DNA from 2 places in the Exiguobacterium sp. s142 genome. Region 2 is predicted to be linked to the other one. Evidence: riboswitches for the same ligand, from Rfam matches in the RefSeq annotation. Region 2 holds a riboswitch; the other holds the start of a gene.
The links. A riboswitch is a leader RNA that binds a small molecule or an ion and turns the genes downstream of it on or off. The one in region 2 is predicted to bind FMN.
Positions count from the first base shown of each region.

Region 1: another riboswitch for FMN. It lies ahead of ribD (bifunctional diaminohydroxyphosphoribosylaminopyrimidine deaminase/5-amino-6-(5-phosphoribosylamino)uracil reductase RibD); the one in region 2 lies ahead of KNP77_RS02720 (ECF transporter S component).

Region 1 is NZ_JACSMB010000005.1:155,468-171,282, reverse strand. It holds gene KNP77_RS07000 (homing endonuclease associated repeat-containing protein) at 1-8, opposite strand, end outside; gene KNP77_RS06995 (undecaprenyl-diphosphate phosphatase) at 459-1,271, shown strand; FMN riboswitch at 1,364-1,506, shown strand; gene ribD (bifunctional diaminohydroxyphosphoribosylaminopyrimidine deaminase/5-amino-6-(5-phosphoribosylamino)uracil reductase RibD) at 1,657-2,739, shown strand; gene ribE (riboflavin synthase) at 2,720-3,361, shown strand; gene ribB (3,4-dihydroxy-2-butanone-4-phosphate synthase) at 3,361-4,542, shown strand; gene ribH (6,7-dimethyl-8-ribityllumazine synthase) at 4,542-5,006, shown strand; gene KNP77_RS06970 (ZIP family metal transporter) at 5,135-5,950, shown strand; gene pruA (L-glutamate gamma-semialdehyde dehydrogenase) at 6,002-7,546, opposite strand; gene KNP77_RS06960 (hypothetical protein) at 7,717-8,520, shown strand; gene bcp (thioredoxin-dependent thiol peroxidase) at 8,533-8,970, shown strand; gene KNP77_RS06950 (alanine/glycine:cation symporter family protein) at 9,211-10,587, shown strand; gene KNP77_RS06945 (methyl-accepting chemotaxis protein) at 10,624-12,327, opposite strand; gene gatC (Asp-tRNA(Asn)/Glu-tRNA(Gln) amidotransferase subunit GatC) at 12,543-12,833, shown strand; gene gatA (Asp-tRNA(Asn)/Glu-tRNA(Gln) amidotransferase subunit GatA) at 12,845-14,287, shown strand; gene gatB (Asp-tRNA(Asn)/Glu-tRNA(Gln) amidotransferase subunit GatB) at 14,299-15,729, shown strand; gene KNP77_RS06925 (diacylglycerol kinase) at 15,792-15,815, shown strand, end outside.
Region 2 is NZ_JACSMB010000002.1:39,629-55,443, reverse strand. It holds partial or broken gene ptsG (glucose-specific PTS transporter subunit IIBC) at 29-1,528, opposite strand; gene glcT (glucose PTS transporter transcription antiterminator GlcT) at 1,745-2,581, opposite strand; gene KNP77_RS02745 (YuiB family protein) at 2,700-3,017, opposite strand; gene KNP77_RS02740 (NAD(P)/FAD-dependent oxidoreductase) at 3,147-4,358, opposite strand; gene KNP77_RS02735 (NAD(P)/FAD-dependent oxidoreductase) at 4,627-5,604, shown strand; gene KNP77_RS02730 (Rossmann-fold NAD(P)-binding domain-containing protein) at 5,645-6,499, opposite strand; gene KNP77_RS02725 (HesB/IscA family protein) at 6,609-6,965, opposite strand; FMN riboswitch at 7,063-7,204, shown strand; gene KNP77_RS02720 (ECF transporter S component) at 7,363-7,950, shown strand; gene KNP77_RS02715 (NupC/NupG family nucleoside CNT transporter) at 8,062-9,273, opposite strand; gene KNP77_RS02710 (YuzB family protein) at 9,473-9,709, opposite strand; gene KNP77_RS02705 (NAD(P)/FAD-dependent oxidoreductase) at 9,806-10,861, shown strand; gene KNP77_RS02700 (S8 family peptidase) at 11,111-12,541, shown strand; gene KNP77_RS02695 (DUF1462 family protein) at 12,598-12,885, opposite strand; gene KNP77_RS02690 (NifU family protein) at 13,012-13,239, shown strand; gene KNP77_RS02685 (TIGR01457 family HAD-type hydrolase) at 13,272-14,042, opposite strand; gene KNP77_RS02680 (DUF86 domain-containing protein) at 14,047-14,490, opposite strand; gene glpX (class II fructose-bisphosphatase) at 14,649-15,629, shown strand; gene KNP77_RS02670 (DUF975 family protein) at 15,667-15,815, opposite strand, start outside.

The DNA of each region.
Region 1 (15,815 bases), on a different contig from region 2:
TGACTCAATGATGGTTCCTCCTTCCATGGACTCATATCTGAACCGACAATGATGACGAAAGTGCTTCTACAATCATACTATCGGATAGTTTTTACGATTTATAAGCGCTTTTGTAAGTTTTTTATGTTAAAAATGGGACGTGATAGGTCTAAAGTCGGATGAAAGATTGAAAAAAAAGGTAACAGGTACATTACAAATTTAATATTATATGGGTTCATTTGTAAACAAAAAGTTTTATATTTGGTAAATTATATGAATTCCATACAAAAATGTACCCAGCTGGACAATGGGGTCATCACCGTTGTCCAGTTGAGTACTCTTCTATAATAAATTTAATTTTCAGACTAATCAATAAAAGTTTTCAAAATATACGAATTTTTTTTAAGGGTGGTCAATGAAACTGAGATTCTGCTAAAATAGCCGCATTGAGCGAATTTGAGAAAAGAGGATATTATGATATGACAATATGGTTATTTTACTTGCTGCTTGGTCTCGTCCAAGGGTTTACGGAGCCGATCCCGATCTCGTCGAGCGGTCACTTGGTCATCTTCCAAGAGCTGTTCAACATCGAATTACCGGGACTGTCGTTCGAGATTTTCGTCAACTTTGCGTCGCTCCTTGCCGTTTTGACGATTTATCGCCAAGATGTCGTCCGCCTCGTCGTCAGTCTGTGGACGTTCTTATTTAAGAAAGACCGCAACGAGGATACGATGATCGACGTCAAATTCATCGGTCTCTTGCTCGTCGCGACCGTACCGGCCGGCGTGCTCGGCGTGTTATTCGGCGATTGGATCGGTGAGACGCTCAGCGGCGTCGCGACGGTCGGCTACACATTGATTTTGACCGGGGTCGCACTTTGGTTCATCCGCAACATGCGCGGGAATAAAGGCGACGGCGGCATCACGTTACGTGACGCCATCTTGATCGGTCTCGCCCAAGCGGTCGCGCTCATCCCCGGGATCAGCCGCTCGGGTGCCACGATCGTCATGGCGATGTTGCTCGGCATTAAACAAGAGTCGGCGCTCCGGTTCTCGTTCTTCTTGTTCATCCCGGTCAGTCTCGGGACGATGATCTTGGACGGGCCGGCACTCTTCACCGACCCGGCGACGCGCGATCTGTTCGGTCCGCTCGTCTTGGCGTTCATCGCCTCGTACGCGCTGACGGCCATCTCGCTCAAATGGTTCCAGCACATCATGGCGAAGGGTGAGCTCAAGTACTTCTCGTTCTATTGTTGGATCGTCGGTTTGCTCGTCGTCTTGTTCTTGGCTTGATTGGAAGCGCTGCTCATCGGAGTGGCGCTTTTTTTGCGCTTTTATTTTTGCCTTCGATTCTTTTTTGCGCTAAAGTAAAGGAGTACAAACAAATATTCCTTCGGGGTCGGGTGCAATTCCCAACCGGCGGTGATGGGCGCAAGCCTTAAGTCCGTGACCCGGGCGCACGTGTGCGAACGGTGGATCTAGTGCGATTCTAGAGCCGACAGTATAGTCTGGATGGGAGAAGGAAAAAAGACAGGTCCTCGTGACCTGCGCTTCGTCGTACGTTTTTCTGTAAAGAAAACGTTTATTTGGCTCGCCCAATGACGACTGAGACCTCCCGCCGAGACCCTAAGGACATCCTTAGGGTCTTTTTGTCTGTACGAAACAAGGAGGGAGAACGATGCAACAGTACATGCAACAAGCAATCCAATTGGCCAAGTCCGCTGCCGGACAGACCGGTGTGAACCCGCTCGTCGGGGCCGTCGTCGTCAAAGACGGTCGCGTCGTCGGATTCGGTGCCCATTTGAAGGCCGGTGAACCGCACGCCGAAGTGCACGCCATTCGCATGGCCGGTGCGTCCGCATACGGCGCGACGATTTACGTCACGCTCGAGCCGTGCTCGCACTACGGGAAAACGCCGCCATGTGCCGACTTGATCGTCGAGTCGGGCATCAAGCGCGCCGTCATCGCGATGGAAGACCCGAACCCGCTCGTCGCAGGGAAAGGTGTCGCCCGTTTGAAGGCGGCGGGGATCGACGTCGAAGTCGGTCTGCTCGAAGACGAGGCCCGTGCGCTCAATCCGGCGTTCCTACGTTCGCTTGAGACGAAACGGCCGTACGTCGTATTGAAGACGGCGACGAGCCTAGACGGGAAAGTCGCGCTCGACACGGGTGAGAGCCAGTGGGTGACCGGGACTGAAGCGAGACGTGACGTCCACGAACTACGGGCGACGGTCGATGCCGTCTTGACTGGAATCGGGACCGTGCTCGCCGACGACCCTGCCTTGACCGTCCGGCTCGACACGCCGACACGTCAGCCGCTTCGGGTCGTCCTCGACCGCGAGCTCCGCTTACCGCTCTCGAGTCAGCTCGTCCGGAGCGCGAAAGACGTGCCGGTGCTCGTCTATACGCTGTCCGATGATGAAGTGAAACGGACCGAGCTCGCTCAAAACGGTGTCGAGCTTGCCGACTATTCGACACTCGACAACGTCCTTCGTGACTTGCATGGTCGCGGCGTCGGCCGTTTGCTCATCGAGGCGGGACCGACGCTCGTGACGTCACTCTTTGACGGACGATACGTCGACGAATGGGTCATGTATCAGTCACCGCGCGTGTTCGGTGGGAACCGAGGCGTCTATCGCTCGAGCCAAGCCGGACCGTTAGATGCGATCGAGCGCTTCGCGATCGGCTCGGTCGAGACGGTCGGTACCGACATCAAGCTCGTCATGAGAAAGGGGGAGTCCGATGTTCACGGGAATCGTTGAAGAAATCGGCAGTGTGAAAGCAGTGAAGCGGAACGGGCCGTCGCTACGGCTCACGCTCGCGGGCAAGATCGTGTTAGAAGGCGTGAAGCTCGGCGATAGCATCTCGGTGAACGGGATTTGCCTGACCGTGACGGCGTTTGATCAAACGAGTTTTGCCGTCGACGTCATGCCGGAGACGCTCAAAGCGTCAAGTCTAGACGGGGTCCGCCCTGGAACGGACGTCAACCTCGAGCGGGCGATGCCGGCGAACGGTCGCTTTGGCGGTCACTTCGTCTCGGGACACGTCGACGGGGTCGGTCGCATCGTCAAGAAGCGTCCGCTCGCGAACGCGGTCTACATCGATATTAGTTGCGAGCCGTCGCTACTCCGTTTCATCGTCCCTAAAGGTTCGATCTCGGTCGACGGGACGAGCTTGACGGTGTACGAGGTCACTGAACGCGGCTTCACGCTGTCGCTCATCCCGCACACGTATAGTGAGACGGTGCTCGGGATGAAGCAGGCAGGGGATAAGGTCAATTTGGAATGCGATATGTTGGCTAAATATATGGAAAAGCTAGTGAATCAAAAAGACATGACGCTCGAATCACTTGCGTCGATGGGATACGGAAAGGCGGGATGGTGATGTTTCACACAACCGAACAAGCAATCGAAGATTTGAAGATGGGGCGTCCGATCATCGTCGTCGATGACGAGGACCGGGAGAACGAAGGTGACTTCGTCGTCCTCGCCGATAAGATGACGGCCGAGACGATGAACTTCCTCATCACGGAAGGGAAAGGGCTCGTCTGTGCCGCCCTGGCGGAAGAAGTCGCCGTCCGGCTCGACTTGTCGCCGATGGTTGACAACAGCACCGATCCACACGGGACGGCGTTCACCGTCAGTGTCGACCATGTCGACTCGACGACGGGCATCTCGGCGAGCGAACGGGCCCACACGGTCCGCGAGCTGGCCAATGCGAACGCGCGTCCGGCCGATTTTCAACGGCCGGGACACATCTTCCCGCTCATCGCGAAAAAAGGCGGCGTCTCGGTGCGGCGCGGCCACACCGAAGCGTCGGTCGATTTGGCTCGACTGTCAGGGAGTGAGCCGGTCGCCGTCATTTGCGAAATCATCCGTCATGACGGCGAGATGGCTCGAGTACCGGACCTGGTCCACGTCGCGGAACGGCACGATTTGAAATTCATCACGATCGAGGAGCTCGTCCGCTATATGGAGACGGACCTCGTCGAACGAGAGGCGGACGTCAATCTCCCCTCGGCGAAGGGTGAGTTTCGCCTGATCGGTTATCGAAACGTCCTTGACCGCGAAGAGCACGTCGCGCTCATCAAAGGCGAACTTGAACATGCACCGCTCGTCCGCATCCATTCGGAATGTCTGACCGGTGACGTGTTCGGCTCTTACCGCTGCGACTGCGGTCCGCAACTTGATGCGTCACTCGCTAAAATTGAAGAAGAGGGCGGCGTCGTGCTCTACATGCGCCAAGAAGGGCGCGGCATCGGCTTACTGAATAAATTGAAGGCGTATGAACTGCAGGAGCAAGGGCTCGACACGGTCGAGGCGAACGTCGCGCTCGGGTTGCATACCGACTTGCGTGACTACCGGGTGAGCGCGGGCATGTTGCGTGACCTTGGCGTCACGAACGTGCGGCTCATGACGAACAACCCAGAGAAAGTCGATGCCTTGGAGGCGTGCGGCATCACCGTCGTCGAACGCGTCCCGATCATCGTCGGGGAGCACGCCGAGAATGAACGCTATCGCTTGACGAAACAACAAAAAATGAATCATTTTGGAGGAGAAGAATAATGTTGCATACATTTGAAGGTAACTTGGTTGGTAAAGGCTTGAAAATCGGGATCGTCGTCGGACGGTTCAACGATTTGATTACGATGCGCTTGCTCGACGGGGCGAAGGATGCGTTGAAGCGCCACGGCATCGAGCAAGACGACGTCGAGATCGCGTTCGTCCCGGGTGCGTTCGAACTCCCACTCGTCGCCAAAAAAATGGCGATGAGCAAGAAGTATGACGCTGTCATCACGCTCGGCGCGGTCATCCGCGGGGCGACGCCGCACTTCGACTACGTCTGCAGCGAAGCGGCGAAAGGTGTCGCCCAAGCGAGCTATCAGTCGGAAGTGCCGGTCATCTTCGGCGTCTTGACGACCGAGACGATCGAACAAGCGATCGAGCGGGCCGGCACGAAAGCCGGGAACAAAGGCTGGGAAGCAGCGACAGCGGCGATTGAGATGGCGAACTTGATGCGCACGTTTTAAATAGAATTGTAACGGAGGAGAGCGACGTCGCTCTCCTCTTTTTTGATTGTTCAAATCGGGATTAGCGACGCAGGGACGACGGGAAAAGAATAGGGCGCGCATACAAAGCTTAAGGGGAGGCGATGGCGATGTGGGACGGGGTGGCTCAACTGAGCCCGGCCGTGCAAGCCTTGCTCGGGACGTTGTTCACATGGGGCATGACGGCGCTCGGGGCGGCTGTCGTGTTCACAACGAAATCGATCAATCAACGGCTGATGGACGGGATGCTCGGATTTGCCGGCGGGGTGATGATTGCCGCCAGTTTTTGGTCGCTGCTCGCGCCGGCGATCGAGATGGCAGGACAGGACGCTTGGCCGGCCTGGTTCCCGGCCGCGGTCGGCTTTTTAATGGGCGGATTCTTTTTATGGGGCATCGATCAACTGATTCCGCACCTTCATCCGACTTCCCCGCTCAGTGAGGCGGAAGGGATCGGCCCGTTCAAACGAAAGCGCAGCACGTTGCTCGTCTTAGCCATCACGTTGCACAACATACCGGAAGGGCTAGCGATCGGGGTCGCGTTCGGGGCGGTCGCGGCTGACTTTCCATCGGCCTCGTTGACGGGTGCCATCGCGCTAGCGATCGGGATCGGGATTCAAAACTTTCCAGAAGGCGTGGCGGTGGCGCTGCCGTTAAGGAGGGACGGGATGTCACGACGAAAGAGTTTTTTCTACGGACAGCTGTCGGCCGTCGTCGAGCCGGTCGCCGCCTTATTCGGCGTTTGGGCGGTGTTTGTCATGGAGCCGCTACTGCCGTTCGCATTGAGCTTTGCCGCGGGGGCCATGATTTTTGTCGTCGTCGAAGAAGTCATCCCGGGGTCGCAAGAGAATGGCCATAAGGACTTGGCATCGATCGCCTTGATGCTTGGATTTACCGTCATGATGATTTTAGACGTGGCGTTAGGGTGAGGCCGACACAGAAAAAAGGCACGACGGGATGTCCCGTCGTACCTTCCTGGATTAAAACGTCTCTGACGTCGTTTTCGCTTGCATGTGGAGCTGGATGTAATCCGGCCCGCCTGCTTTTGAATCGGTCCCTGACATGTTGAAGCCGCCGAACGGCTGATAGCCGACGATCGCGCCTGTGCAACCACGGTTGAAGTACAAGTTGCCAACGTGGAAGTTTTGGCGTGCGTATTCTTGGTTCGAGCGGTCACGCGTCAGCACAGCGCCCGTCAAGCCGTACTCGGTGTTGTTGGCGATGTCGATCGCTTCTTTGAAGTCTTTCGCTTTCGTGAAGGCGACGATCGGCCCGAAGATCTCTTCTTGCATGAGACGTGCTTTCGGTGCCACGTCGGCGACGACCGTCGGCTCGACGAAGTAGCCGGTCGAGTCGTCCGCTTTACCGCCCGTGACGATGCGTCCTTCTTCTTTCGCGATGTCGAAGTACGACGTGACCTTCTTGAACGCGGCCGCATCGATGACCGGTCCCATGAAGTGCTCGTTCTGCTCGGTGTTTCCGACTGACAGTTCGTTCGTCAATTCGATGACGCGGTCGAGCACCGTGTCATACACGCTATCGACGATGACGGCGCGTGAACAAGCTGAACATTTTTGTCCGGAGAAACCGAACGACGATTTGACGATCGACTGGGCCGCGAGTTCGAGGTCCGCTGATTCGTCGACGACGATCGTGTCTTTTCCGCCCATCTCGGCGATGACGCGTTTGAGCCAGATTTGGCCATCGTTCAACTTCGAGGCGCGCTCGTTGATGCGCAGACCCACGTCGCGTGAACCAGTGAAGCTGATGAAGCGAGTCTTCGGATGGTCGACGAGGTAGTCGCCGACTTCAGCGCCCGGTCCCGGGATGAAGTTGAGGACGCCTTTCGGGAGACCCGCTTCTTCCATGACCTCGACGAATTTCGCCGCGACGATCGGTGTCGTCGAAGCTGGCTTCAAGAGGATCGTGTTACCGGCGACGATGGCCGCGACGGCCGTCCCTGCCATGATCGCGAACGGGAAGTTCCATGGGCTGATGACGATCCCGACCCCGAGTGGGATGTAGTCATAGCGGTTGTACTCGCCCGGGCGACTCTCGACTTTCTTACCGGGTTTAAGTTCGAGCATTTGACGCGCATAGTACTCCATGAAGTCGATCGCTTCCGCCGTGTCCGCGTCCGCTTCGTTCCAAGGCTTGCCCGCTTCTTTGACGAGGTAGGCCGAGAACTCATGCTTCCGTTTACGGACGATGTTCGCCGCTTTGAACAAGACGTCGGCACGGACTGACGGGTCGACGTGACGCCACGTGTCGAACGCTTTGAGCGCTTCTTGCATCGCACGTTCCGCGAGTTCTTGGTTCGCTTTCGAGACGTGTCCGATGACTTCGTCTTTATTGGCCGGGTTGTAAGACGTGATCTTACCTTCCGTCGTCACTTTTTCCCCACCGATCACGAGCGGATAGTCCTGACCAAGCTCCCCGTTCACTTTCTCGATCGCCGCTTGAATCAAGCCAGCGTTCTCTTTGTTTGTAAAGTCTGTGAATGGTTCATGTTTGTATGGAATCATTCTCGTTCCCCCTTAAAGTGATTATGCAGTTAAGCGCTTACGTCTGTATTGTATCGGAATTCTTCATGAAATCCTAGTGAAACAATTTTCCGGAAAAGCGTGTCGTTTCCGCTCTAAATTCAGTCGTGGTAGGATGGTGAAAAGAGATCGATCGAGGAAGGAATGATTGGATGAGAAAATGGATGTTGCCGCTGGCGCTCACACTCATGCTCGGCGCTTGCGGGAATGAAGAGGCAGCACCGGTCGAAGAGACGAAACGACCGCTCCCGGACGAGGTCGAGACGGTGTATGAATCGTATCAACAAGCGCTCCGTGACGGGGACGCCGAGGCGCTCGCAGACATCGACTACGCTGCTGCCCGGACCGACATCCCGGCGACGGGTGCCGTGACGCGTGACTTGACGCCGGGTGACATCGTCGAGAGTTGGGTGAACGAGGACGAGGACGTCGCCTATATCGTCCATGAGATGGAGGATGGTGACGGGAACGAACTGCCGAACCGGCTCGCCAAAGTCGCGATCAAGGAAGGCGACGATTGGTCGCTCGTCGTCACACCGGCTTTGGTCCCGGCTGACGTGATCGGTGAGGTCGGGGAGTTGTTGACGGGGATCGAAGCGAGCGAGTACGGGGTGAACGCTGAAGCGAACGCCCGTCTCGCCGACGTGCCGGAAGATGAGGCCGGACCGATTTACGACCGGGTCAACGCCCAGACGGACTATGTCGCGCTCGAGGCGGACAATAACGTCTTCTTGCTCATGTCAGAGACGCTCACCGTCCCGGAAAACCAAGTGATCATGACCGATTACTTTAAAGCGTATCAGACGTGGTATATCGATAATGAAGCCGCGCTTCGCGATGCGGCCGCGACGGAAGACCCGGTCGACTATCTCGAAGCACTCGACCCGCTCAAACAAAAACTAGAACAAGCGATCGACGGATATGACGAACAGCTCGTCGACCCGTCGTTCGGATAAGGAGGAAATCAGATGTTAGCACCAACATTTACACTACCGAACCAAAATGGGGACATGGTCGCACTCGAAGATTATCGTGGCCAGAAAGTCGTCCTCTATTTCTACCCGAGAGACGCGACGCCGGGCTGTACGACCGAGGCGTGCGATTTCCGTGATGCCGCACCGAAGATGAGCGGGGCCGTCGTCATCGGCATCTCGGCCGACAGCCAGAAGAAGCATCAAAACTTTATTGAGAAGAACGATTTGCCGTTCGACTTGCTCGTCGACGACACGCATGAAGTGTCAGAGCTATACGGCGTCTGGCAGTTGAAGAAGAATTACGGCAAGGAATATTACGGCATCGTCCGCTCGACGTTCCTCATCAACGAGGACGGCTATATCGAAGAGGAGTGGCGCGGCGTCAAAGTGAACGGTCACGTCGACGAGGTCGTCGCGGCGCTCGCCAAATAAGTTGGACCCAACCGATTTCCCAATAGGGGAGGTCGGTTTTTTTGATGAAGTGAATCGTTACATTTTTATTTCAAATACTAAAGTCGGAAACAGGATAAAACCGAGCGTTGAACAGATATATTACAAAAACATTACGCGGAATCGGTATGATTTCACCCCGCGTCAACTTGACGAAGTTGTGAATGTTCTGAAAAATATAAACCAGCAGTCAAGCGAATACATACATAGGGGGAACATCACGTGAAGCAGTTTGAAAGTTGGGTGACGAGTCTATCGAACCTCGTCTGGGGACCACACTTGCTCATATTATTAATCGGGACGGGCATCTTCTTGACGTTCCGGCTCGGATTCATCCAAGTGACACGGCTCGGGTTCGGCTTGAAAGAAGCGTTCATCCCGAAGCAAAAGACAGGCGTGGAAGCCGAAAAACGAAAACGGCAACGTGGGGACATCTCCCACTTCCAAGCGCTCATGACGGCGCTCGCGGCGACGGTCGGTACCGGCAACATGGTCGGGGTCGCGACCGCGATCGTCCTCGGAGGACCGGGTGCGATCGTCTGGATGTGGCTGAGTGGCTTCATCGGCATGGCGACAAAATACGCCGAGGCGATCCTTGCCGTCAAGTATCGTACCGTCGATGAACGGGGCGAGGTTGCCGGCGGCCCGATGTACTATTTAGAACACGGGCTTAAAAAACGTTGGCTCGGCATGACGTTCGCCTTGTTCGCCTCGATCGCCGCGTTCGGTATCGGCAATGGCGTCCAGACGAACTCGATCAGTTTAGCGCTGAACACGTCGTTCGGTGTCCCGATGGTTGCGACCGGTATCATCATGATGGTCCTGACGGGGTTCGTCATCCTCGGTGGCGTCAAATCGATCGGGAAAGTCGTCGGGATTTTCGTCCCGGTCATGATTTTCGCTTACGTCGGGGCCGGGCTCGCCATTTTAGTCATGAACTTTGACTTGATCCCGTCCGCATTCGCGACGATCTTCTCGAGTACGTTCAGTGCCGAAGCAATCGGCGGCGGGGCACTCGGTGCCGCGATCCGTTACGGTGTCGCGCGCGGCGTGTTCTCGAACGAGGCTGGGCTAGGGTCGGCACCGATCGCGGCCGCGGCCGCGAAGACGGATTTCCCGGGACGGCAAGCGCTCGTCTCGATGACACAAGTGTTGATCGACACGCTCATCGTCTGTTCGATCACCGGGTTGACGATCGTCATGGGTGGTCAGTATACGGAAGGGCTACAAGGCATCGAGCTGACGCAAGCGTCGTTCGCTTACTTCCTCGGCCCGATCGGTGAACTCATCGTCACGATCTCGCTCGTCTTCTTCGCCTTCTCGACCGTGATCGGCTGGTGTTATTACGGGGAACGCTCGGTCCATTACCTGCTCGGGGAGCGGGCGATCGTCCCGTACCGGATGGTGTACATTGTTGTCGCCGGACTCGGTGCGATGACGACGAACTTGAACTTGATTTGGGCCGTCTCCGACGTCTTCAACGGTCTGATGGCGATTCCGAACTTGATTGGGCTGTTGTTCTTGTCGGGTGTCGTCGTCGCCGAGACGAAGCGGTTCGAACTTGAGATACGGAAAGAGCGGCAACAGTCGGCCGCATGACAAAGGACGCATTCCCGAGGGAGTGCGTCCTTTTATTTACACTTTAAATTGGCCGATCAACTCGCTCAACTCGTCCATCTTCCGTTGCGACTCTTCGGTGACACGGTTCAACTCACTGAACCGGTCGACCGACAGCGTCACTTTCTCGGCGATGTCTTGCGTCCCGAGCGCCCCGTTATTGACCGTCACGGCGACGTCTTGAATGACGCCGATCATCCCGGACGTCAATTGTTCGAGTTCGGTGGCCGCTTCGGCGAATTCAGAGGCGGTCGCCTCAAAGCGCCCGGCGTCTTCGCTGTAGCGTTCGGCGGCTTCTTCGAGCTGGTCGTAATCTTTCAATACGTTCGTATCGAGGAAACCGAGCATCTCGCTCGACGTCTCGTTCAAATGGTCGACCGAATGGAGCACGGTCGTCGAGATCGCTTGGATCCGTTCGACGGTCGTCCGGCTCGTCTCGGCCAGTTTACGGATCTCGTCGGCGACGACGGCGAACCCGCGTCCCGCCTCACCGGCTCGTGCCGCTTCGATCGAGGCGTTGAGCGATAACAGGTTCGTCTGCGCCGCGATGTCTAAAATATCGTTCGTGAGCGTCGCGATCTCGCGGACGGCTTTGGCGTCATGCATGGCCCGTTCGAGATTGTGCCGTGTCGAGGACAAGACGTCGATCGCTGACGCCTTCGCTTCGACGGCGTGGCTGCGGAGCGCCATGGCTCGGGCGTCGACTTGCTCCGCCTCGACTTTTCGTTCAGCCGCCATCGTCACGATGTTGTGAAGCGTTCGTTCCATATCCGACGCGGAGGCGTTCATTTCCTGGGCACTCGCCGCGGTCTGTTGCATGCCGGCCGTCAAGTCCTCGGTCGTTGCGGCGGTCGTCGTCATATACGTATTAAGCGCTTTCAATTCGTCGTACATGCGAGTGGATTGCTCGGTCACCCCGCGTGAGACGCCGTTCACTTGCAAAATGAGCTGGCGCAGGTTGGCGATGAATTGGTTGAAGTCGCGCGCGAGCCCAGAGAACTCATCACGTCGCTTCACCGGGATCGACGTCGTCAAATCGCCTTGGCTCGTGGCGAGTTCGCGCATTTTCACTTTGAACTCGTTCAATGGTTCGAAAATCGAGCGGAAGATGAACACCATCATGAGTACGGTGAAGACGATGGCGGCGATCATGATGACGATGAGCGTGAGTTGGACTTGTGCAAACAACGCTTCACCAGCCTCGGTGTCAGAACGAATCCCATCACGGTTCAAGTTGATGAGGAGACCGAGCGTATTCGACAGGGCGTCTGCGCTCGGCGTGGCCGTGTCCCGGATGTAGGCGTCGGCCGCGGCTTGTCCTTCTTCATTCGAGATGCGAATCAATTCCTCAATGTTTGACTGGAACGTGGTCCATTGTGCCGTCGTCTGATCGAACAGTTCACGGTCGGTCTTGTTGATGATCGTCGACTCATAGCCGGTCAGCTGTTGTTTTAAAATCGTGATGCCGGTCTCAATGCTGATTTCGACATTTTGCTTTGTGACCTCATCCTCGACTAGTGCGTGACGCATCATATGCTGGCGAATCTCGAGCAACTGCTTGTCGACTTGATGAATTTGGTCCATGCCGGGCACCCAAGAGACGTTCATGTCTTGTTGGGCTGCCTTCGAGGCATTCAACGCATAGAATGAATAGCCGCTCACACCGAGTAATAAGACTAACAGGACGGTGAAGGCAACGATCAATTTGTTACGGATTGACATAGTGATCCTCCTCGGGAAATGTTTGCTACTCTCTTAGCATAATGAGAATTGCCCGTGTACCGTATAGCCGTTTTTTGAAACGAGTCAATATTCTAGCGCGATTCCCTAACTTTCAAAAAATGATCATCTTTGACCGGATTGGATTTTCTTTTTTGTCTTATGGAAAAGTGGTATGATAATGAACGATGTATTGAAAACTGTTGGAGGTGGAACCTTTGGCTCGAATCACTGAAGCTGAAGTTCGGCACGTCGCCGGACTCGCCCGACTTGCGATCACGGAAGATGAAGTGACGCACTTCACGGAGCAATTGACAAAAATCCTCGAGTTCGCCGAGCAACTCGATGAACTCGATACAACGGGCGTCATCCCGACGACCCATGCCCTAGATTTGAAAAACGTAATGCGCAAAGACGAGGTCCGCCCGTCACTTCCTCGCGAGGAAGTCGAACGGATGGCGCCTGATTGGGAGAACGGCCAAGTCCGCGTCCCAGCCGTCTTTGAGTAAGGAGGCCCTTCATGACACTATTCGATCACGGTGTAGCCAAGCTACATACCTTATTAAAAGAAGGTGAGGTCACGGTAACGGACCTCGTCAAAGAATCATTTGACCGCATCGAAGCGACCGATGACAAAATCGGTGCTTTCCTCACGTTGAACGAGGACGCGTTCGAGCAAGCGAAACGGATGGACGACCTCGCCAAGACAGCGGACAACCCGCTCTTCGGGTTGCCGATCGGCGTCAAAGACAACATCGTCACGAAAGGGACACGCACGACGTGTGCCTCGAAGTTCCTCGAGAACTTCGTCCCGGCCCATGACGCGACGGTCGTCGAGCGTCTTCACGACGCCGGTGCCGTCACGATCGGGAAAATGAACATGGACGAATTCGCGATGGGTTCATCGAACGAGAACTCGGCGTTCAAAGTCGTCCGCAACCCGTGGAATACTGCGTATGTACCAGGCGGTTCGTCAGGCGGTTCGGCCGCGACGGTCGCAGCCGGACAAGTGCTGTTCAGCCTCGGTTCGGATACGGGTGGCTCGATTCGCCAACCGGCGGCTTACTGTGGCGTCGTCGGCATGAAACCGACGTACGGTCTCGTCTCACGTTACGGCCTCGTCGCCTTCGCCTCGTCACTCGACCAGATCGGTCCGCTGACGCGATCGGTCGAAGACAACGCCTATTTGTTGAACGTCATCTCAGGTCATTGCGACATGGACTCGACGTCGGCGACAGTCGACCTTCCGGACTATACGACGTCACTTCATGGCGACATTAAAGGCATGAAGTTCGCCCTGCCGCAAGAGTTCATGGCAGAAGGCGTGTCAGACGGTGTCCGTAAACAAATCGAACAAGCGGTCGAGACGCTCAAGTCGCTCGGTGCGACCGTTGAGACGGTATCGCTCCCGACTGTGAAATATGCGCTCCCGACGTACTACTTACTCGCTTCATCTGAGGCGTCTTCGAACCTCGCTCGTTTTGACGGCATCCGTTACGGACGTCGCGCCGAGGCCGATGCGCTCGAAGAAGTGTTCACGTATTCACGCGAGCAAGGGTTCGGCGAAGAAGTGAAACGCCGCATCATGCTCGGGACGTACGCGTTAAGCTCTGGTTATTACGATGCGTTCTACAAGAAGTCGCAACAGGTGCGCACACTCATGAAGCAAGACTTCGCGCGCGTGTTCGAGAACTATGACGCGATCATCGGGCCGACTGCGCCGACGACGGCGTTCAAGCTCGGCGAACAACTCGAAGATCCGCTCACAATGTACGCCAACGACATTATGACAATCCCGGTCAACTTGGCTGGTGTACCAGCCATCTCGGTGCCGGCCGGTCTCTCAGACGGCCTCCCGGTCGGTCTACAGATCATCGGGAACCACTTCAGCGAACCAACACTCTACCGCGTGGCCCATGCTTTTGAACAAGCAAACGGCGGTTTTAAGATGCCACAGCTTTAAGGAGGACAACGATGAACTTTGAAACGATCATCGGGATCGAGGTGCACGCCGAGCTGAGCACGAAGTCGAAGATTTGGTGTGGCTGCTCGCGCACGTACGGTGCCGAAACGAATACGCAAACGTGTCCGATCTGTCTCGGACACCCGGGCGTTCTGCCTAAATTGAACGAAGAGGCGGTCAACCTCGCCATCAAGGCCGCGATGGCACTCAACTGTGAAATCGCGACCGATACGAAGTTCGACCGCAAGAACTACTTCTATCCGGATACGCCGAAAGCGTACCAGATCTCGCAGTTCGACCAACCGATCGGCTTTAACGGCCACGTCGATGTCGAAGTCGACGGCGAGATGAAACGGTTCCGTATCGAGCGGGTCCATCTCGAGGAAGATGCTGGGAAGATGAACCATACGGGCGAGAAACATTCGGTCGTCGACTTCAACCGGACCGGCTCACCACTCATCGAGATCGTCAGTGAGGCCGACATGCGGTCACCGAAAGACGCGGTCGCTTACCTCGAACGCTTGAAAGAAGTGCTCTCGTTCGCGGGCGTCTCGGACGTCAAGATGGAAGAAGGATCGCTCCGTTGCGACTGTAACATCTCGGTCCGTCCGTTCGGCCAAGAGCCGTTCGGCACGAAGACGGAGCTCAAAAACTTGAACTCGTTCTCGAACGTCTTGAAGGCGCTCGATTATGAGGAAGAGCGTCATCGTAAACTCCTCATCACGGGCGGCGTCATGCGTCAAGAGACGCTCCGTTTCGATGAGGCGGCGAAGAAGACGATCCTCATGCGCGTCAAGGAAGGGGCGGCCGATTACCGCTACTTCCCAGAGCCGGACCTCGTCCGTCTCGAGATCGACGAGGAGTGGAAAGAGCGCATTCGCAAGACGCTGCCTGAACTTCCGGTCGAACGCCGCGAGCGTTACATGAACAACTATGGCCTGTCGGCTTATGACGCCAAGGCGCTCACGTCGACGCGCGAGTTCTCGGACTTCTTTGAAGCGACGACAGCGGCCGGTGCCGAACCGAAAGCTGCCGCGAACTGGCTCATGGGCGAAGTGCTCGGCCACTTGAACAAGTCGAACGAGACGGTCGAGACGATGAAATTGACGCCGAGCTCGCTCGCGGAGTTGATTCGTTTGATTGGAGAAGGTACAATTTCTTCGAAGATCGCGAAACGCGTGTTCACGGCCATGATCGAGGAAGGCGCCGAACCGAAGGCGTACGTCGAAGCGAACGGTCTCGCCCAAATCTCGGACGAGAACTTGCTACGCGGCTACATCCTCGACTTGTTCGAAGCGCATCCGCAGATGATCGAAGACTTTAAGAACGGGAAAGACCGTGCCAAAGGCTTCATCATCGGGCAGATCATGAAGCAGACGAAAGGGATGGCGAACCCGGCGCTCCTCGATGGCTTGTTCCACGAAGAGATCGCGAAACGTTAAGCAGCAGCGAGGCACTTGTGTCTCGCTTTTCGCTCGAAATGAGCATAGGGGAGAGAAACGATATGCAACGAAAACGCGCACGGGTC
Region 2 (15,815 bases):
CTTAGTTTGCTTTCTTTTCGTTACCTGAAGCGATGACCGCTTGCATCTCTGATTTCAATGCATCCGAACGCGGTCCAAAGATCGCTTGAATGTTGTTACCGACTTCAAGGACACCAGCTGCCCCGAGACGTTTCAACTCTTCTTTGTTCACTTGGCTCTTATCTTTAACTTCGACGCGAAGACGTGTGATACATGCGTCAAGGTGTTTGATGTTTTGTGAACCACCGAAACCAACGAGGATATCTTGTGCAAGTTCCGAACCAGTAGCTGTTGATTGCTCAACGACTTCATCTTCACGGCCCGGTGTTTTAAGGTTGAACTTACGGATAACGAAACGGAATCCGAAGTAGTAGACGACTGCGAACGCGAGTCCGACTGGAATAACGAGCCACCAGTCTGTACGGTTAGGAAGTACACCGAAGAGAAGGTAGTCGATCAAACCGCCCGAGAACGTCATCCCGATTTTGACGTTCAAGATGTGCATGACCATGAATGAAAGACCAGCGAAGACTGCGTGTACTGCGAACAAGAGTGGAGCTACGAACAAGAATGAGAACTCGATCGGCTCTGTGATACCTGTCAAGAACGATGTGAGTGCTGCCGAAGCTAAGAGACCGCCGACGACCGCTTTACGCTCAGGACGTGCTTCATGGTACATCGCAAGTGCTGCTGCAGGAAGACCGAACATCATGAACGGGTATTTACCAGTCATGAACGTACCGGCTGTAAGCTCGGCACCGTCACGGATTTGAGCGAAGAAGATCGCTTGGTCACCGCGGACGATCGTACCAGCTGCATCCGTGTATGATCCGAATTCGAACCAGAACGGTGAGTAGAAGATATGGTGCAAACCGAACGGGATCAACGAACGTTCGATCAAACCGAAGACGAATGCCGCTAACGTGCGGTTTTCAGTCAGCATGAAGTTCGAGAACGTGTTCAATCCGTGCTGAACCGGTGGCCAGATGAGAAGCATGACGAAACCAGCGACGACAGCCAATACAGCTGTGACGATTGGGACGAAACGCTTACCAGCGAAGAATCCAAGGAATTGCGGCAATTCGATGTTGAAGTACTTATTGTATGCCCAGGCCGCTATCAGACCGACGATGATACCACCGAAGACACCTGTTTGAAGTGTTGGGATACCAAGGACTGACGCGTAAGCCGGGTCACCTTGTGCGATGATCTCAGGTGTGAGTTCGAGCCAAACACCCATGACTTTGTTCATGATGAGGAACCCGACGATGGCTGCGAGTCCGGCAACGCCGTCCCCTGCTAAACCGATCGCGACACCGACTGCGAATAAGAGTGCTAAGTTCGAGAAGATAATTCCGCCTGCTTGCTCCATGAGCTGAGCAAACTTGACAACGCCTGCGTTCGTCAACCAACCAGCGCGTGACGTAAGGGCCGGGTTTTGCATCGCGTTACCGAATGCGAGAAGAAGACCGGCTGCCGGCAAGATCGCAACAGGAAGCATAAGCGCTTTACCGACTTTTTGAAGAACACCAAAAATCTGCTTAAACATGATAAATCCTCCTTTTGTAATTGTTTATTCTGAAACCGAACGTAGATGTCAGACAACCGACGTATCTAAACGTTTTCATAATGAACGTTTATAAAAACAGAAACAGGCATGAATAAGGTATAGAACGTAGACTTCTCCTCAATAGAGAAATCGTAGCCGTTCCACTCCTTACTCATGCCTGATCGAATCAGTAACACGTAAGATACGTGGTATCAGTTATCTACTTGTAGTCAGTCGCTGGAGATGCATCGTCAAATATGTCGCTTCACCTCGTGGGACAGGACGCTTTAATTCGCGTTCCATGATGCCCATCAGCTCCCAAGCAGTACTATAGCATAGCGGATATTCTTCACGCAACACCTTTTCTATTTTTTGTGGGGCCTCGACCGTCTCACCTGTCGCAACCCGCTCAACGGCGTACCTTAAGTGCCGAAGTAAGCGCTTATAATCGAGCGAAGTCCGGTCCATTTTGACGTTCAAACGACTCTCAATCGTCTGAACGATCTGGCCGATGATTTGATTGTGACGATTGACTTCGAGGACGTTTTTAAACGTCGTCGCCGAATGGATATGAAGGGCGATAAATCCGACCTCGGCATCAGGAAGCAACACATCGAGGCGCTCGTGGATCATGTCGACGATCCGTTCAGCGAGCGCGTACTCGTTCGGATAGAGCGATTCAGTCTCGAGTAAGAACGGATTCGTCACTTCCATCCCTTGCTCGATCCGTTTCATCGTAAAGAACAAGTGATCGGTCAGGCCGATATGGATATGTTGATCGACTTTTTTTCCCGTGTTGCTCTCGATGAAGCCGACGATGTCTTGCATGAAGGCGATGAAATCTTCATCGACGTGCTTTACGAGCTCACGGTATTGAGATTGCTCTTCCTTATCCGTCAATTGATACACTTTCTCCGGGACGCTGGCCGGGTCGACGAGATCGCCCGCTTTCTTGCCGAAGCCAATCCCCTTCCCAAGCAGAATGACTTCCGGATCCGTATCATGTTGACAAATGACAACGCTATTATTCAACACTTTTTTGATCGTATACATCGGTAATGTCAAACGTATCGCATCCCTTACTAATTAAATCGTTATCTTATCTAGTATATCGGTTCAGCTTCTAAAAAAGTAGGCAGAAACCAAAAAAAGACGAACATTTCTGTCGTCTTTAAAACATCGAGTAACCGCTCTTACGCAAGTACCGGATGGTGACTCCTGCCAAGATGGCACCGAGCAATCCGAATCCGAGCATAAAAATGTCGAGAAACTGCAGACCAAGCAGACGCTCATAGACGTTCGCGAGCGCGGTCGATGTTTCCGTGACGTAGCTTGACAGCTTGACGTTGTCGATCATCATGATGACGAAAATCGGATAGATGAACACGAGCGTCCACGTCTTTTTGAGCAGCATATTCAAGATGAACCCGATGCTGAAGAAGATGACTAAATATAAAATCGCGCCAATGACGGCTTGGATGATGTGCATGTGATTGCCCCCTTTTCCCGTTGTCTATTATACCGAAAAGAAATCCGCTTGGTCAAAGAAGTTCACTGAATCGTTGACATGAAAAAGCAGCCCGTTCAAATGAACAGGCTGCTCGTTGGCTCAAACGAATCAGAATTTACCTTTTTTAAGGACGAGACCGTATTTTTTGAGCTCGATAAAGTGTTTGTTGTCGATGACTTTCTTCATGAATGAAGCGTTGCGACCGAAGATCTTTTTGCCCATGACGATTCCGATTCCATCGTTATGACCAAGTGACGCGACCGTCCCTTTGCTCTCATACGTGAACTTCGAAGTCGACTTGCCGTTGATGAGCGCAGCGATGTTTTTCGCCACGTTGTGCGCTTGTTGCGTCGCAATTTGCGCCGTCGGCGGGTACGGACGGTTCGAGACAGGATCCATGACCGCTGAGCAGTCACCGATGATGAAGACGTTATCGTGGCCAGGGGCACGGTTGTCCGCCTCGACCATAACACGGTTACGGACCGCTTCGAAGCCAGACTTCTCAACGATCGGGCTACCGCTGACGCCGCCTGTCCAAAGGATCGTGTTCGCTGCGATCGTCTCCGTCGTCTCACCTTGGAGTGGACCGAACGTGACGACACCTGGCTCTACAGCTTTGATGCCGTTGCCGAGTTTCATCTCGACGCCGTTACGCTCGAGCCATTTTTGCGCATACGTCGTGAGTTCCGGGTCGAACCCTGGAAGAACCGTTGGCGCTGCCTCGATGTTAACGATGCGGACCGCTTCACGGGGAACATCGTACTGTTTGCAAAGTTCAGGGACACGGTTGACGAGCTCACCGAGGAACTCGATACCTGTGAATCCGGCACCACCGACGACGATCGTGACGAATGAACGGTCAGATGATCCGCTTGTCTTGTATTGTGCGAACGAGTACTCGATATGTTCTTTAATTTTACGAACGCTGTTGAGCGAGTTGATCGTCATCGCGTTCTCTTTAAGGCCCGGGATACCGAATGTTTCCGGTACGCCACCGAGGGCGAAGACGACGTAATCGTACTCGACAGTCGATCCGTCTTCGAGCATCACTTGTTTGGCTGTAGTATCGACGCGATCGACGATCCCTTTGACAAATTTAACGCGTGACGCATTGACGACGTCGTTAATGTAGACACGAGCTTGCTCAGGCTTCATCGTTCCGGCCGCCGGCTCATGAAGCCAAGTCGTTTGGTAATGGTAATCGTGTTTGTTGATCAACGTGATGTTTGCATCTCCAGCTGAGAGCGTCTTTTGCAGGTTTACTGCCGTGATGAGTCCACCGAAACCTGCGCCGAGGATAACAATGTTAGGTCGTTTCATGTTCATTTCCACCTTATTTTAAAAGTTTTGTTTTCCTGAACAACTATGTTGTGTGTTTTTTCACATAGACGTTCACAATAAAGCCTAATTCTTGTTCAACCAATGTTCACAATTGCTTCCCGTTCATTGTACGACGTTTAATCCGTTTTCTCAATGAAAAAGCTTATCTTCTTGAATTTTTTTCGAAAGTATTGCATCTTTGTACTGAATGGATTTAGTTCACGTTAGACCATATAATAGAAGTACACGCTTCATGAGGAGGAATTCGATGAAATCGACGAAAGATGTAGTCATTATCGGTGGTGGTCCAATCGGACTGTTCACCGCATTTTATGCAGGTATGCGCCAACTCGATGCGACGTTGATCGAAAGCTTGCCGCAACTAGGCGGGCAATTATCGACGCTCTATCCAGAGAAATATATTTATGACATCGCCGGCTTCCCGAAAGTGAAGGCCCAAGATCTAGTCGACCAACTGAAAGCGCAAGCCGATCAGTTCGAACAAGATTATCGCCTTGGCGAGACGGTCGAAACGGTCGAGCGACTCGAAGACGGTACGTTCCACATCTCGACGAACAAGGACGAGTACCATACGAAAGCGATCATCATCACAGCCGGCAACGGCGCGTTCGCCGCACGTCCGCTCGGACTGGACGGTTGCGAAGATTATGCGAACCTTCATTACTTCGTCGACAGCATGGAGAAATTCCGCGACCGTCGCGTCATGATCGCCGGCGGCGGCGACTCGGCCGTTGACTGGGCACTCATGCTCGAAGGTATCGCCAAAGAAGTCCATATCGTCCACCGTCGTGACCGCTTCCGGGCTCACGAGCATACGGTCGAACAAATGAAGGCCTCGACGATCAACGTCTGGACGCCTTATAATATCGAATCGCTCTCAGGTGCGACGCATATCGAGTCTGTCGAACTGACGGACAAAGATGGCGAATCGAAGTTCGTCGACATCGACGACTTGATTTGTAACTATGGGTTCGTCTCATCGCTCGGCCCGATCAAAAACTGGGGCATGGAGTTTGAGAAAAACACGATCCGTGTCGACTCACGAATGGAGACAACAGTCGCAGGCATCTTCGCTTGCGGTGACATCGCCACGTACGAAGGCAAAGTGAAATTGATCGCGACCGGCTTCGGTGAAGCACCGATCGCCGTCAACCAAGTGAAACAGCTCGTCGACCCGACAGCGCGTCACCCACAACATTCAACCTCGGTATTTGCCGGGAAATAAAGACTGGCCTCTCATCTGCGAACGATGAGAGGCCGTTTTTTCATTTGCGGATCGTTTGAATGATGACACGGTCAATCCAATCATCGAGTTGCGTGAACACGAAGCCAGCTTTTTTCGCCTCGGCATTCGACATGTAGTAGTCGACGTCCGTATCGTACGGGGACGACTCCCCATCCTTAATGATTTGGACCGGTTTACCGATATGCTGTCCAATTCGTTCCATGAGCGCACCTAGCGAGATGAGGCCGTCGCTCGCGGCGTTGAACGGCCCCCTCACGTCGGCACGGCCGACCCATTCCAAGAAAGCTGCCGCCTCGAAACTTGAGATGAATCCCATCAACGCCTCCGGGTGATGTAATACGATCGGTTCTTCGTTCCGAACCGCGTCGACATAAAATTTTAACCGGTCGGTGTAATCATCCGGCCCTAGGACGATCGGCAACCGCACCGTCGTGACCGGGAATGAGGCCCGATGGAAGAAGTACGATTCGGCCTCTCGTTTCCCTTGTCCATAATCATGTTCCGCGTCGAGGTGATATTCGTGATGGAGCGGATTGAAGTCGCTCTCTTTTAAAGCTGCCTCTGGCGCATAGACGGACATCGTCGACGTGAGCACATATTTCCCGACCCGGTCCATGAAGGCGTCTGTCGCGATCTTCGCCTGATACGGATTGAAACAAATATTGTCGTAGACGAGGTCATACTCGTTGCGTGCGAGGTCTTTCATCGTCGCGACCGACTGACGGTCGCCTTTAATGGAGCGGATCCCTTCCGCTTCCGGCACTTGCAGCTGTCCGCGTGTGACAATCGTCACGTCGTCCCCGGCTTCAGCGAGCCGCAGTGCGAGCCGTTTCCCGAAGTAACGTGAGCCACCAAAAATCAACACTTTTCTCATCACTCCTACCCCCTTCTCATCCTTCTTCCACCAATATTCCCGTTCATTTCCTCTCATTAACATACTCACCAAAAAAGGTTGCCGAACATGTCGGCAACCCGTCTATCGTTTAGCAATCCCCGGGCGTGCCGGCGTTCGCCGCCGTCCGGAAACTCGAGCCGCAACCGCACGTCGCGATCGCGTTCGGATTTTTGATCGTGAAGCCACCGCCGAGCATCGACTGCTTATAGTCGATTTCGAGCCCGTCGACGACACCGTGGTCAGCTTCGGCGACGATGACGCGGACGCCATGATGGTCGAACTGGACATCCTTGTCCGTCTTGTCTTCATCGAACCCCATCCCGTAGGATAGGCCGGTACACCCACCGCCTTGGACTTTAATGCGTAAGAATTGGGCTTCAGGGCGTTCGGTCTGTTTCATCATATCGATGACTTGTAGTGCGGCTGGCTCTGTTAAATGAATCATCTGAACTCCTCCTCATTTATCTTCACTTCAAGTCAACTGACTTGTGATTTTGTGAAATATCTTGTATAACTAAACTGTAACAAAAAAAATTAAATCGTTCCATCTTCGGGGCAGGGTGAAATTCCCGACCGGCGGTATTGAAGACAAGTTCTTCTCAGCCCGTGAGCGAGCAAGGCGTTGCTTGCTGATTTCGTGAGATTCGAAAGCCGACAGTAAAGTCTGGATGGGAGAAGATGGCGGCATCCGACCGATATCCGGATGTTTTCTTTGGCGTGGTTTAAACGTTCATGAGAACATCTATTTCGTATGCGCGTAAACTCTCCCGATTGTTCACACAATCGGGTTTTTCTATGCGACGGGTGCCATTCATCAAGGAGCGACAAAAGGAGAGATTTTGATGAAAACAACGCGCAACAAACGATTGACAACACTGGTGACGCTATCGATGCTCGGGGCGATTTCATTCGTCCTCATGCTCTTTAACTTCCCGCTGCCCTTCCTGCCACCCTTCCTAAAAGTGGATTTCAGTGACATCCCAGCGCTCGTCGCCGGTATCGTCTTCTCGCCACTCGCAGGTGTCGTGGTCGTCGCTCTAAAAAACGTCCTCTACTATGTCTTTAACGGTGGCGGCGTCCCGGTCGGTGAAGTCGCGAACTTCTTTGCAGGTGTCGCATTCATGTATCCGGTCGCTTGGTTCTACCATAAACGTAAAACGAATAAAGCGCTCGCTTCAGGCCTCGTGGCAGGTACGATCACGATGGCGATCAGCTTGGCGATTTTGAACTATCTACTCATCTTACCAGCTTACGCGTTCTTCTTCGGAATGGCCGAGATGGCCGATCCAGCAGTCAAGACGAACCTCGTCCTGTACGGTATCTTACCGTTCAACTTGATTAAGGCATTATTGATCACCGCCTTGTTCGTCCCGCTCTTCCTGAAGTTGAAGCCGTGGATCGAACGTCAACAAATGCAACTGCAAGCTTAATACACAAGCACCCAAAGGAACTTCTCCCTTGGGTGCTTTTTTCGATGCGGATAGTTACATGAACGAACAAGAGCGCCCACCGGAGTGAGCGCTCTTGTTTGTGAATAACGATTAGAGAAGAAGACCAGCGAGAGTCGCTGACATCAAGTTCGCAAGCGTACCTGCGAGAATCGCGAGGACACCCATACGTGCGATGTCGTTACGACGGTTCGGAGCCATACCACCAAGACCACCGAGAAGGATGGCGAGTGATGAGATGTTGGCGAATCCACAGAGTGCGAACGCGATCATCGCTTCTGTACGAGCTGACAACTCACCTGAACCGATGATTGGTGCGAACTCAGAGAAGGCAACGAATTCGTTCAAGACGAGTTTTTGTCCAAGGAAGCTACCGAATTGTACGGCATCTGCCCATGGTACACCGATGACGAACGCGAGCGGTGCAAACACGTAACCAAGGATCAACTGAAGTGAGAGACCTTCTAGACCGAACCAGCCACCGATTCCACCGAGAAGCAAGTTGACGAGTGCGATCAATGAAACGAAGGCAAGAAGCATCGCACCGACGTTCAACGCGAGGAACAACCCGTCTGACGCACCGCGAGCGGCCGCATCGACGAAGTTTGCTGCTTTGTTCTCTTCATCTTCAGCAATTTCGATATCATCATCCGGAGTTTCTGTTTCCGGGACGATGATTTTTGCAAACATCAAACCAGCAGGCGCTGCCATGAAGCTCGCTGCGAGCAAGTACTCGAGCGGAACTCCGAGCGCGGCGTATCCAGCAAGTACCGAACCGGCAACAGATGCGAGACCACCGACCATGACAGCAAACAATTCAGATTGTGTCATTGTTGGAAGGTAAGGCTTGATGACGAGCGGTGCTTCCGTCTGACCGACGAAGATGTTCGCCGTCGCTGAGAGCGATTCTTTACGTGACGTACCGAGTGCTTTTGCAAGTGCCGTACCGAGGATCCGGATGACCCATTGCATGACACCGATGTAGTAAAGAAATGCAATTAACGAAGACATAAAGATGATGATCGGTAAGACTTGGAACGCGAAGACGAAGTTGTCTCCCCCGACTGCCGTACCGAAGACGAAGCCGATTCCGGCGTTCGCCGTGTTCAAGACGTTTTGGACGCCTCTTGAGATAAATTCTAACGCCGAACGCCCTACCGATGTGAAGAGGACGAGGAACGCGAACGTAAACTGGATCGCGAAGGCGGCAAGAACGGTACGCCATTTGATGGCTTTACGGTTGGTCGAGAAGATGTAAGCGATTCCAATTAGTGCCAAAATACCAACCACGCTCATGATATTCATTGGTGTTGTGCTCCTTTCATATTGAAAACCCGATGATTGTGTTATACCCGAATCAAGATGTGCCCTACCGTTTGAAACGCTTTCTTTTTATGTTGTTAAACGTCAGACAACCTACATTCGAACCTCTTAGAATATACCAAACCGTTTTAAAAAAAGCAACGGGTCAAAAAGAAAAAAGTTTGAGAAATCTCAAACTTTTTTACCAGGCCATCTCTTCGATTTTTTCATACACGTTCGTGACGAGTTGCTCCGGTGTCTCCCCAATCACGACTTCTCCGTCGACGAGACAGAACAAGTCGAGCGAGCAGACCCCACAGTAGCCGGTACAGCCATATTCGACGACGTCTAGGTCAGGATCGGACTCTAGTTTGGCCCGGGCGATCTGTGAACCCATCGCTAAGTTCGAGGCACAAAACTCGATGATCGGATTCATCATTTTTTTCACCGTCTTTCTTCCCCTATTGCGGGAAAATGGTTCTTCTACGAGGTATTATATCATGGTACAGTTAGAGAGTAACAAAGGGGGATTTTTATGCGCAAATTAGTCGTCTTAGGAGGCGGTTACGGGGGTATGCGTGTAATCGAACGCGTCCTCGGCCATCAGCTGAAGGACGTATCGATCACATTAATCGACCGTCTACCTTATCACGGATTAAAAACAGAGTATTATGCACTAGCCGCAGGAACGGTATCCGATCGTGACATCCGTGTCGATTTCCCGGAAGAAGTCGACTACATATACGGGCAAGTCACGGACATCGATACGACCGACAAGATGGTGTTGCTCGCAAGCGGGGAAAAAGTGCCGTACGACGACCTCGTCATCGGCTTAGGCTGCGAGGACAAATACCATAACGTGCCCGGCGCCGCCGAGTTCACGTACAGTATCCAAACGTTAGAAGAATCGCGCAAGACGCAACAAGCGATCAACGGCTTGTCGCCCGGTTCGATCGTCTCGATCGTCGGGGCCGGGCTATCCGGTGTCGAGCTCGCGAGCGAACTCCGGGAGAGCCGTCCCGATCTGACAGTCCAACTGTTCGATCGTGGCCCTTCCGTCCTGTCCTTTTTATCGAATCGTGTCTCGATGTACGTTCAATCGTGGTTTGAAGAGCACGGTGTCGAAGTCATCAACAATGCCAACATCGTCCGGGTCGACCCAGACGGTCTGTGGAACCACGAACAGAACTTTGTCGCCGACTTGACTGTCTGGACGGCCGGAGTCCAACCGGTCGCCGTCGTCCGAAACCAAGGCTGGGAGCTCGATGGGGGTGGCCGCGTGAAACTGACACCGCATCACTACGTCCCTGATTTGCCTGACGTCTTCGTCGTCGGTGACAACGCCAGCCTCCCGTACGCACCTTCAGGTCAACTCGCCGAGGCACAAGCGGAACAAATCGTCCAAGTGCTGCTCTGCAAGTGGAAAGGCGTCGCTTATCCTGAGTTACCGGATATTAAACTCCGAGGCACGCTCGGGTCGCTCGGGAAGAAGGCCGGATTCGGCGTCTTCATGGGGAAACAGTCGCTGACCGGGAAAGTGGCCCGACTTCTCAAGTCCGGTATCCTGTGGAAACATAAAGTCATCAAATAATACGACCGAATCGCGAAATGGCTACCTTGCCATCTCGCGATTTTTTTATGTGATGACAGCCGCTTACCCGTTCATCCTTCTTTGCCTTGCGCCAAAAGTCTTGTATCTCTGTCCCTGATATACTTGTCTAAATTTTCAGATTATTGATTCGATTGACATATTCTATCCGATGGAAAAACTTGTTACTCTATGAGCACGGCAGTTCGACATCATGTCATCTCGCCTACATAATCTAAAGGGGGAAATCCATTGAAGAAGATCTGCAGCACCGTCCTCGCCTCGCTTCTCGTCTTGTCAACCGTCCCACAAGCAGTAGACGCCAGTCCTGACAAGGAAAAAGAACGTGTCATCGTCGTGTTCAAACAGTCGGCGAAGAAAATCCCGCTCTCGATTGAAGGTATGGAAGTCAATCAGCAATACGCCAACATCCCGGCTGCTGCCATCGAAGTGCCGAAAGCAGCGCTGAACGGATTGAAAAACAATCCGAACGTCGCCCACATCGAAGTCGATCAGACGGTACAAATTGAGAATCAAACCCAAGACTGGGGAATTCCAAAACTGAAAGCACCCTCGGCTTGGCAGAACGGCTTCACTGGCAAAGGTATTAAAGTCTCCGTCGTCGATACCGGAATCTCAGCGCATCCTGACTTGACGATTGCAGGTGGAGCGTCATTTAGCAGTGTGACGAGTTCATATGCCGATGACAACGGACACGGCACGCACGTCGCCGGGATCATCGCGGCACGTGACAACGGCATCGGAACGATCGGGATCGCCCACGAGGCAAGTATTTACGCCGTCAAAGCGCTCGAGGCGAACGGCAGCGGTAGCCTGTCGAGCATCATCGCCGGTATCGACTGGTCGATTTCGAATCAAATGGATATCATCAACTTGAGCCTCGGAACGACGAGTCCTTCGACGACGCTCCAACAAGTCGTCGACCGGGCGAACAATTCAGGCATTCTCGTCGTCGCAGCGGCTGGTAACAACGGCCGAGCCGACGGCAGCGGCGACCTCGTCAACTATCCGGCGCGCTACAGCTCGGCCATCGCGGTCGCGGCGACGGACATCAACAACAATCGCGCTTCGTTCTCCGCTACGGGCAATACAGTTGAAGTCGCGGCTCCTGGCGTGAACATCAACTCGACACTCTCAAGCGGCGGCTACGGTCAATTGAGCGGGACGTCGATGGCAACACCATACGTCGCCGGGAACTTGGCACTCATGAAACAAGCGTACCCGACGCTCTCATCTTCACAGCTCCGGACGCGTCTGTCACAAGATACAATCGACCTCGGCACAGCAGGTCGCGATACACTATTCGGCAACGGACTCGTTCAAGCGCCAACGTCAGGCGGCACGTCACAACCGGTTCAAGCACTAGCGGCTACGGTCACGACGTCAAAAGCGACGTACTACGCGGGCGAACAAGTATCGATCACGTCAACAGTTCGTGACGCGAACGGTCAAGCGGTCGCGAACGCGGACGTTCGTGTGACGGTGACGCAACCTTACGGCTCGACGCTCACAGGGACAGGTAAAACGAACTCAAGCGGAGCGATCACGTTCACGCTCTCGACTGGTTCTTCTTCACAACGAGGGACGTACCAAGTGAAAGCGGATGCGACGCTCTCAGGATACACGGCAAGTTCAGCGACGTCGTCGTTCCAACTTCGCTAAATCGAAAACAAGGTTGAACGAATGTGTATTCGCTCAACCTTGTTTTATGATGTCGTTTAATTCTCGTCAATCGCCGTATACACTTTACGCAACTGGACGACTCCTTCGTCGACGACTTCCCCGTTCAAGAGGACGAGCGGGTAAAACCATTCGTCTTGCTTGATCGCCTCAGCGATCTCATCGTCCGCTTGCTCGAAGTCGATGTATTCGAACTCGAACTTGCGCTCCGGATATTTCCGGGCGAGCGCACTTTGTAACCATTCATATGTCTCGACCGAGCTCGGTGCCCCGACACAGCTCGCACACTGTACTTCTGCCCCGTATACCGTGATTTTCATCGTCATTCCCCCTATTTATTTCTATTATACAAAAATCACGCAGCGCCCTTGTCACAAAACGCTCAGCGTTAAAGATTGAGAAACAATCTCAAACTTGCTAGAATGGAATAGAACCAGAAAGGGGTAGATACCATGGAAATGTTTGATCAAGTCCAAGAAGTACTCGATAAATTACGCCCGTTCTTGCTTCGCGACGGCGGTGACGTCGAACTCGTTGATGTAGATGAAGGCATCGTCAAACTTCGTTTGATGGGTGCATGCGGCAGCTGCCCGTCTTCAACAATCACTTTGAAAGCCGGAATTGAGCGCGCGCTCATTGAAGAAGTACCTGGCATCGTCGAAGTCGAACAAGTATTCTAAACAAAAAGGGAGACGTGAGTCATCCCTTTTTTTCATGCATGTGTCCATTCGTCCAAGCTCTCGACCATATAGGTCGGGAGCTTTTCTTGTTCTTGGATGAACGCCGGCCCGTGAACGCCTGAATTGACGTGCAGCGTCCGTAGCCCTCCGTTGATCCCAAACAAGATGTCCGTATGGTAGTTGTCCCCGACCATGACGACCTCGTCTTTCGTCAGACCGATCATCTCGAGGGCGATGTCGATCATGACTGGCTCCGGCTTGCCGATGAAGAACGGGTCTTTCTCCGTTGTCACCGTGAGCACGGACGTGAGCGCCCCGTTGCCCGGTAAAAAGCCGCGCTCGGTCGGGATGGCGATATCTCCGTTCGTCGAGATGAAGCGAGCGCCGGACCGAATCGCGAGCGCACCTTTTGCCAATTTCTCGTACGTGATGTGGCGGTCGAGCCCGATGACGACGTAGTCGGCTTTCGGTTCGTCCGTCACATGGAAGCCACGCTCTTCAAGCGCGATCCGGAGACCGTCTTCCCCGATCATATAAACGGTCGCCCCTGGTGTCATCTTCTCGATATAACGGGCCGTCGCCATCGCACTCGTCAAGACGTGCTCGGGCGTCACGTGGACACCCATCGACACGAGCTTATCCGCGACTTGTTTCGGCGTCATCGAGGCGTTGTTCGTGACGAACAAGTACGGGAATCCCGTCGCCTCGAGCCGATTCACGAAGTCGACTGCTGCTTTGATCGGCTCGGTGCCCGCATAGATCGTTCCATCTAAATCAAATAAGTATCCTTTAATTAAATTCATCTAATCACTCACTTTCCGGTAGAAATGCTGATACTGGTCCAAGTTCCACTTCTAAATAGCGGCGGACTTGCTCGGGAAATGCTGCGAACGTCTCTTTTTGACGTTCCGTCCAGGCGTCAAAGCGAGCCGAATCCGACGTGACGAACTCCCGGACGTAATAGGCACGCATCATGACGAGCTCTTTCGCCGCTTGAGCCGTCTCGGTGTCGAGCACGCGCTCGTCCAATAAAATGTCGACGATATCTTCATAACTCCCCGGATCGCGCATAATGAAGCCGTCGATCATCGAGTTGCCGACATCGATGACGCCTTCCATCAAATGCACGGCCAAACGCTCTTTCGCAAGTTCAAGTGTGAACGCGTCCCCTTCGAGCTGATCGATCCGATGCAACATCGTTTCCATGTGGGCCAGCGTCTCATTGATTTTTTCTCTATTCACAAAATACATCGTCATCCCCCCTGCCCCTTATCATAATCTTTTTTCCGACTCGAGAAAAGAATCTCCCCTATTTACATCATTTATCCGATTGTGATACACTAATCCACGGATTAACACTTTAATTAGTATGTCACATTAAATAGAAATCACGTGGAGGGTTCAACACTATGGAACGAGAATTAGCGTTAGAGATCGTACGAGCAACCGAGGCAGCGGCACTGGCATCATCAAAATGGATTGGTCGCGGCCAAAAGAACGAGGCCGATGACGCGGCGACGTCAGCGATGCGCGAAGTGCTCGGTACGGTCAATATGGATGCGACTGTCGTGATTGGTGAAGGCGAATTAGATGAGGCGCCGATGCTTTACATCGGCGAACGCCTCGGTACGACGTTCGGGCCGGAAGTCGATATCGCGGTCGATCCGCTCGAAGGGACATCGATCGTCGCCAAAGGACTCGGCGACGCCATGGTCGTCATCGCAGTCGCCGATAAAGGCGCTCTCCTCCACGCACCTGATATGTATATGGATAAACTTGTTGTCGGACCGAACCTGAAAGGGAAAGTCTCGCTCGACGAACCGCTCGAGTCGATCATCGAGAAAGCCGCGCTCTATAACGGCAAACGGATCGAAGAAGTGACCGTCATCATGCAAGACCGCGATCGCCACGAACATCTCCGTCAAGCGGCGATGCGTATGGGCGCACGCGTCAAACTGTTCGATGACGGCGATGTCTCGGCCGGGATCGCCGCAGCCATCAAATCGAACCCGATCGACATCTTCATCTCGACAGGCGGCGCACCAGAAGGCGTCATCACGGCAGCAGCCGTCAAGGCGCTCGGCGGCGATATGCAAGCCCGCCTTCACCCGATGAACGAAGAAGAGACGGCCCGCGTCATCTCGATGGGTATCGAGGACCCGCTCCAACTCCTCACGATCGACGATCTCGTCAAGAGTGACGATTGCATCTTTGCCGCGACCGGTGTCACGACGGGTGAACTGCTCGACGGCGTCAAGTTCTTGACGGACGATATCGTCGAGACGACGTCGCTCGTCATGCGTTCGAAGACGAAGACGATTCGCAAAGTCGTCGCTGAACACACGTTGTCGTTGAAGCCGTACCTGAACAAACAACAAGTTGAAGCATGACAAAACCTCCGCTCAAAATTTGAGCGGAGGTTTTTTATTAAAATCCTGTCGGCACGTCACCTGAAGTATGGTCCGTCATATACTGTGGTTCTGGACGCTTGTCTTTTTGAAGCGAGTCATAAAACGCGGCGTACGTCGTCGTGAAATACGGATACACGTACAAGAAACCGATTCCGAGCGTGAACA